DNA from 2 places in the Nocardioides sambongensis genome. Region 1 is predicted to be linked to the other one. Evidence: predicted binding sites of a transcription regulator. Region 1 holds the regulator's gene; the other holds the start of a gene.
What was found. The regulator HrcA, encoded in region 1, represses chaperone genes, less so after heat shock. The targets are predictions, from matches to a motif close to TTGGCACTCGNNNNNNNCGAGTGCCAA.
Positions count from the first base shown of each region.

Region 2: groL (chaperonin GroEL) is a predicted target of HrcA. The motif match lies at 1,320-1,346, and genes of this name have one in related genera.

Region 1 covers NZ_CP041091.1:1,560,259-1,563,687, reverse strand. Annotated here, with positions in the region: gene FIV43_RS07315 (MBL fold metallo-hydrolase) at 1-443, opposite strand, end outside; gene FIV43_RS07310 (hypothetical protein) at 475-1,212, opposite strand; gene hrcA (heat-inducible transcriptional repressor HrcA) at 1,381-2,397, shown strand; gene dnaJ (molecular chaperone DnaJ) at 2,415-3,429, shown strand, end outside.
Region 2 covers NZ_CP041091.1:2,620,778-2,624,206, reverse strand. Annotated here, with positions in the region: gene FIV43_RS12415 (OsmC family protein) at 1-320, shown strand, start outside; gene FIV43_RS12410 (SGNH/GDSL hydrolase family protein) at 458-1,294, shown strand; gene groL (chaperonin GroEL) at 1,511-3,145, shown strand; gene FIV43_RS23165 (helix-turn-helix transcriptional regulator) at 3,344-3,429, shown strand, end outside.

The sequences.
Region 1 (3,429 bases):
GGGTGGACCAGCTCGACCTGCCGGTCGCCCAGATCGAGCACCGCGGCGCTGGAGAAGGTCCGGTCGGCGGGCCGGATGCTGGTGGCGACGACCTCCGCGCCCCGCGGGTCCGTGGAGTCGCGGTAGAGCGCCTGGATCCGCTCGCCGGCCGCGACGGTCCGTTCGGCGGCGACCTCGTGGGCGTGCACCGGGAGCTCGCCGTACTGCTCGATGAAGGTGGCGTTGCCGAAGGTGTGGTCGAAGTGCTCATGGGTGTTCACCACGGCGACCGGCCCGCCGCGGTCGAGCGTGCGCAGGGCGTCGACCACCTCGAGGGCGGCGACGCCGGACCCGTGGGTGTCGACCACCACCAGGCCGCGCTCGCCACCGATCGCGGTGACGTTCAGGTCGAGCCAGGGGTGTCGCAGCACCCAGACCCGGTCGGCGATCTCGGTGAAGCTCACCTCGACGACGCTACCGCGCCGGCCGCACCTGCTAGCACAGACCGGCGTGCAGACCGTCGCGGAGCATCTCGCCGAGCTCGTACGGCGAGGCCGCGCGCTCGGGGAAGTCGATGCGCCGGCGGTGCGCGCCGTTCGTGTCGACCCACTCGAGGTCGACGCCGGCCGGGTCGAGGTCGCGCAGGGCGACGCCGATCACGTCGGCCAGCCGGGTGTCGGACATGGTCGCGACGGCGCGGCGCAGCTCGTCCTGGTGCGAGGAGTTGGTGTGCTCGACCGAGCGCTGGAGGTAGCCGCGGTTGAGCGTGTGCGCCGGGGAGTCGAAGGCCGGCAGCGGGACCCGGAACTGGCTGCCCGGGGCGTCGTCGCGGGAGAGGAGCACGAAGTTGACGTGCAGGGTGACCACCGCCTGCACCTCCTCGCAGCAGCCGCAGGTCTCCTGGCCGGTGGTCTCCAGCCGGCCGGACAGGGTGAGGCTGGCGGTCCGGGAGGCGGCGCCGGGCCGGCCGAGGCCGCTGGCGACGGTGAGCAGTGCGCTGCGGCCCTCCATGCCGGCCATCGCGAGGGCGGACCCGGTCGGGCAGGCGAAGACCGGCCGGCCCTCGGCGTCCTCCATGGTGAGGACGGCGCGGTCGGCGTCGTCGATGCCGGCGGTGATGTCGTCGACGCCGTCCACCACCAGCTGGACCTCGGCGGGGCACGCGAGGATGCTGCGTGCTGCGGCCGCCAGGCGGTCGGCGTCGACTCGGGTCGCGTTCTGCTCGACAGTCACCGTTACCTCCGATTGGTTTAGGTGAGCCTAACCTACAGACCGGGCCGGGGTCACCCAAACGCCCGTCCCGCTGGGTGGACCGGCGCCGCCGACGTGGCGGCTGGTGGACGCGGCGCTAGACTTGGCACTCAGTCGGGCGGAGTGCCAACGCGAACGCGGGAGGTGGGCATGCAGGAGGACCGCAGGCTCGCTGTGCTCCGGGCCATCGTGGAGGACTACGTGGCCACCGAGGAGCCGGTGGGATCCAAGGCGCTCGTCGAGCGGCACGGCCTCAACGTCTCGCCCGCCACGATCCGCAACGACATGGCCGCGCTGGAGGACGAGGGATACCTGACCCAGCCGCACACCAGTGCCGGCCGGGTGCCCACCGACAAGGGCTACCGGCTCTTCGTGGACCGGCTCACCACGGTGCGCCCGATGAGCACGGCCGAGCGCCGGGCGATCTCGGCGCTGCTGGACGGGGCCGTCGACCTCGACGACGTGATCAACCGCTCGGTGCGGCTGCTCGCCCAGCTCACCCGGCAGGTGGCGGTCGTGCAGTATCCGGTGCTGTCCCGCTCGACGGTCCGGCACGTGGAGATCGTGGCGATGACGCCGACCCGGCTGCTGACCGTGCTGATCCTCTCCACCGGCCGCGTCGAGCAGCGCCTGGTCGAGCTGGTGGAGGAGATCGGCGACGAGGGGCTCACCCGCCTGCGCTCCCGGATCAACCTCGCCGCCACCGGCGAGACGATCGGGGAGGCGATCACGGCGCTGGGCGACCTCGCCGACGCCGCGGAGCCGGCCGATCCCGCGACGACCGCCGTGGTCGCCGCACTGGTGGAGGCGATGAGCGACCACCGCTCCGACGAGCGGATCGTGGTCGGCGGCACCGCCAACCTGGCCCGCTTCGGCGACAGCTTCGACACCGCGATCCGCCCGCTGCTGGAGGCGCTGGAGGAGCAGGTCATCCTGCTCAAGCTGCTCGGCGAGGCGAACTCCGGCGGAGCCCTCACCGTGCGGATCGGCGCCGAGGGGCCCTTCCAGGAGCTCGCCGCGACCAGTGTGGTCGCCACCGGCTACGGCCCCGGCGACGGACTGGCCTCCCTCGGTGTGGTCGGCCCCACCCGGATGGACTACCCGAACACGATGGCGGCGGTCCGCGCCGTCGCGCGCTATGTCTCGCGCATCCTCGACGAGAGCTGAAAGGCTGATTCCCGACCGTGTCCCAGGACCTCTACGAGCTCCTCGGCGTCGACCGTGACGCCGACGCCGACACCCTGAAGAAGGCGTACCGCAAGCTGGCCCGCCAGCTGCACCCCGACGTCAACCCCGACCCCGAGAGCCAGGAGCGCTTCAAGCAGGTCTCCGCGGCCTACGAGGTGCTCTCCGACCCGCAGAAGCGTGCTGCCTACGACCGCGGCGGAGACCCGTTCAGCGGTGGTTTCGGCGGCGGCCAGGGCGCCGGCTTCTCGTTCACCGACATCATGGACGCGTTCTTCGGCGGTGCCGCCGGCGGCGGCGCCGGCGGACGGGGACCCCGATCCCGGGTACGCCGCGGCCAGGACGCGCTGATCCGTCTGGAGGTCGACCTCGCCGAGGCCGCCTTCGGCGTCGCGCGCGAGCTCAAGGTGGACACCGCGGTCCGCTGCACCACGTGCGGGGGCGAGGGAGCGGCGCCGGGCACCGAGCCGGTCGGCTGCGAGACCTGCCACGGGAGCGGTGAGATCGCGCACGTGCAGCGCTCTTTCCTCGGTGAGGTGCGCACCCTGCGGCCCTGCCCGTCGTGCCGTGGATACGGCTCGGTGATCGCCGACCCGTGCCGCGACTGCTCCGGCGACGGCCGGGTCCGCTCGCGTCGCACGCTGACCGTGAAGATCCCCGCCGGTGTGGACACCGGCACCCGGGTCCAGCTCACCGAGCAGGGCGAGGTGGGGCCGGGCGGAGGACCCGCAGGCGACCTCTACGTCGAGATCCACGTCGCTCCGCACGACACCTTCACCCGGCACGGCAACGACCTGCACTGCACGGTCACCGTGCCGATGACCGCGGCGGCGCTGGGCACCGAGCTGACCCTGCCCACGCTCGAGGCGGACATCGAGCAGGGCGCCGGCTCCGGGGTGGAGACCGAGTTCCAGCTCGACATCCCCGCCGGGACCCAGTCCGGGCACGAGGTCGTGCTGCGCGGCCGCGGAGTCCCGGGTCTGCGGGGCGGGCGCGGCGACCTGGTGGTGACCG
Region 2 (3,429 bases), 1.1 Mb from region 1:
GGGGCGACGCTTCGCGGTGGAACCCCGAGGAGATGCTGCTCGCCGCGCTGTCGCAGTGCCACCTGCTCTCCTACCTGCACTCCGCCGTGCGGCACGGGGTCGTGGTGACCGCCTACGCCGACCGGCCGACCGGCACGCTGAGCCAGGTCGGTCAGGGCGGCCGCTTCACCGAGGTCCTGCTGCGCCCCGTGGTCACCATCGCCGATGCGACCCTCGTCGACACCGCCCGCGCCCTCCACCGGGAGGCCGCCGAGAACTGCTTCATCGCCGCCTCGGTGAACTTCCCGGTCCGGCACGAGCCGGAGATCGAGGTCGGCTGAGCGGTCGACCGAGGATCGGCCGAGCGGTCGGCCGAGCCCGTGCGTGGGACCGGGCCGCCCCAGGGGTCACCGCCCTGCCACGCCCGCGACACCTCGGCGCCCCGGCCCGTTCAGGGCCGCATGGTTGAAACGGTGGCATGCCTGTCTCCTCGCCGCCCCGGGTGGTGGTGCTCATCGGCGTGCTGGTGACCGGTCTCGGGTTCGTCGTCGGCGCCGTCGGCGGCGCCCGGGTCCTGCTCGCCCGGCAGGCCGCCACGGCGCGCCGCCTGATCGGCAAGCCACTGGGGGAGCGGGCCCCCGACGCCGACCGCGTCTGGAAGAAGTCGTACGGCGACCCGCTCGACCTGCTCGTGCTCGGCGACTCGATCGCGGCCGGGCTCGGCGCCGAGCGCCGCAAGGACACCCTGGGTGGACGGCTGGCACGGGGCCTGGCGCGGAGCCTGCAGCGGTCGGTCCGCCTGCGCACCGCCGCCGTGGTCGGCTCGGAGAGCTCCGCACTGGCCGGTCAGCTGGAGGCGCTGCCGAGCGACTACGCCCCCGATCTCGCGGTGATCGTGGTGGGTGGCAACGACGTCACCCACCGGGTCCCGGTCGCGACGTCGGCGGGGCACCTGGAGGCCGCCATCGCGCAGCTGCGGGAGCGCGGCGCCGAGGTCGTGGTCGGCACCTGCCCGGACCTCGGGGCGCTGCGCCCGGTGCCCCAGCCGTTGCGCAGCCTCGGGTCGCGGATGTCGCGCCAGCTGGCCGCCGCCCAGGCGGCCGCGGCGGTGCGCAGCGGGGCGCACGCCGTCTCGCTGGCGCACGTGGTCGGTCCGTTCTTCATCACGAACCCGGAGGAGATGTTCAGCCTCGACCGGTTCCATCCCAGCGCGCTCGGCTACAAGCGCACCGCCAAGGCCCTGCTGCCCTCGATGCTGACCGCGCTCGGGGAGCGCGACGAGGTGCCGTTCGGGCACCGCCCGCCGGCGTCGTGATCCACCGTCCCAGCCCTCGGCCCCGCTTGCACTCGCCTAGGGCGAGTGCTAAACATGAGGCTGGCACTCTCCTCAGGAGAGTGACAACCAGACCCCGGTCCGGGGAGTTGAGGTCAGCAGCGTCGGTGGGAAGGGACCACCGGTTCGGCCTGGCCGTCCGTCGCGGGCAGCGAACCGGATCACCACGACTCGACTGCGTGAGGAATCGCAAGAGTTATGTCGAAGCTGATTGCTTTCAACGAGGAGGCCCGTCGCGGGCTCGAGAAGGGTATGAACACCCTTGCCGACGCCGTGAAGGTCACCCTCGGCCCCAAGGGCCGCAACGTGGTGCTCGAGAAGAAGTGGGGCGCCCCCACGATCACCAACGACGGCGTCTCCATCGCCAAGGAGATCGAGCTCGAGGACCCCTACGAGAAGATCGGCGCTGAGCTGGTCAAGGAGGTCGCGAAGAAGACCGACGACGTCGCCGGTGACGGTACGACGACGGCGACCGTGCTGGCCCAGGCGCTGGTCCGCGAGGGCCTGCGCAACGTCGCGGCCGGCGCGAACCCGATGGGTCTCAAGCGCGGCATCGAGTCCGCCGTCGAGGCCGTCTCCGAGCAGCTCCTCGGCCTCGCCAAGGAGGTCGAGACCAAGGAGGAGATCGCCTCCACGGCGACCATCTCCGCCGGTGGCGACTCCACCGTCGGCGACGCCATCGCCGAGGCGATGGACAAGGTCGGCAAGGAAGGCGTCATCACCGTCGAGGAGTCGAACACCTTCGGGCTCGACCTCGAGCTCACCGAGGGCATGCGGTTCGACAAGGGCTACATCTCGGCCTACTTCGCCACCGACCTGGAGCGCATGGAGGCCGTGCTGGAGGACCCCTACATCCTCATCGCGAACTCCAAGATCTCGACCGTCAAGGACCTGCTCCCGCTGCTGGAGAAGGTCATGCAGTCGGGCAAGCCGCTGCTGATCATCGCCGAGGACGTCGACGGCGAGGCGCTGTCGACCCTGGTCGTCAACAAGATCAAGGGCACCTTCAAGTCCGTCGCCGTCAAGGCCCCGGGCTTCGGTGACCGCCGCAAGGCCATGCTGCAGGACATCGCGATCCTGACCGGCGGCCAGGTCATCTCCGAGGAGGTCGGGCTCAAGCTCGACACCGCCACCGTCGACCTGCTCGGCCAGGCCCGCAAGGTCGTCATCACCAAGGACGAGACCACCATCGTCGACGGTGCCGGCGACCAGGGTCAGCTCGAGGGCCGGGTCAACCAGATCCGGGCCGAGATCGAGAAGTCGGACTCCGACTACGACCGCGAGAAGCTGCAGGAGCGGCTGGCCAAACTGGCCGGCGGCGTTGCCGTGATCAAGGTCGGCGCGGCCACCGAGGTCGAGCTCAAGGAGCGCAAGCACCGCATCGAGGACGCCGTCCGCAACGCGAAGGCGGCCGTCGAGGAGGGCATCCTCCCCGGTGGTGGCGTCGCGCTGGTGCAGGCCGCTGCCGCCGCGTTCGAGAAGCTCGAGCTCTCCGGCGACGAGGCCACCGGTGCCCAGATCGTCAAGGCCTCCGTCTCGGCCCCGCTCAAGCAGATCGCGGTCAACGCCGGTCTCGAGGGTGGCGTCGTCGTGGAGAAGGTCGCCGGCCTGCCGGCCGGTCAGGGCCTCAACGCCGCGACCGGTGAGTACGTCGACCTGCTGGCCGCGGGCATCATCGACCCGGCCAAGGTGACCCGCTCGGCGCTGCAGAACGCCGCGTCGATCGCCGCGCTGTTCCTCACCACCGAGGCCGTCATCGCCGACAAGCCGGAGAAGGCTCCGGCCATGCCCGGCGGCGGCGACATGGGCGGCATGGGCGGCATGGACTTCTGATCCAGCGCCCGTCGCTCCGCTGAGGGGCGACAGCACGCAGCACCACCCGAACGGCCCCGGTCCTCGCGACCGGGGCCGTTCTGGCGTCGTCGGGGCGCCGAGCCCGCGATGAATCCGGGGTGCGGCCGCGGACCGACAGGTGGATACTCGGGTATGCCCTCGGGCGGGGACACTCCGAGGCCGGTGCACGTGGCGGTGGTGGGCGTCGATGGCGCCGGTCGCACCCATCGGCTGGACGAGCTCGCCCGCGGTCGCCCGTGCGAGGCGCTGGACACCGGCGCCGA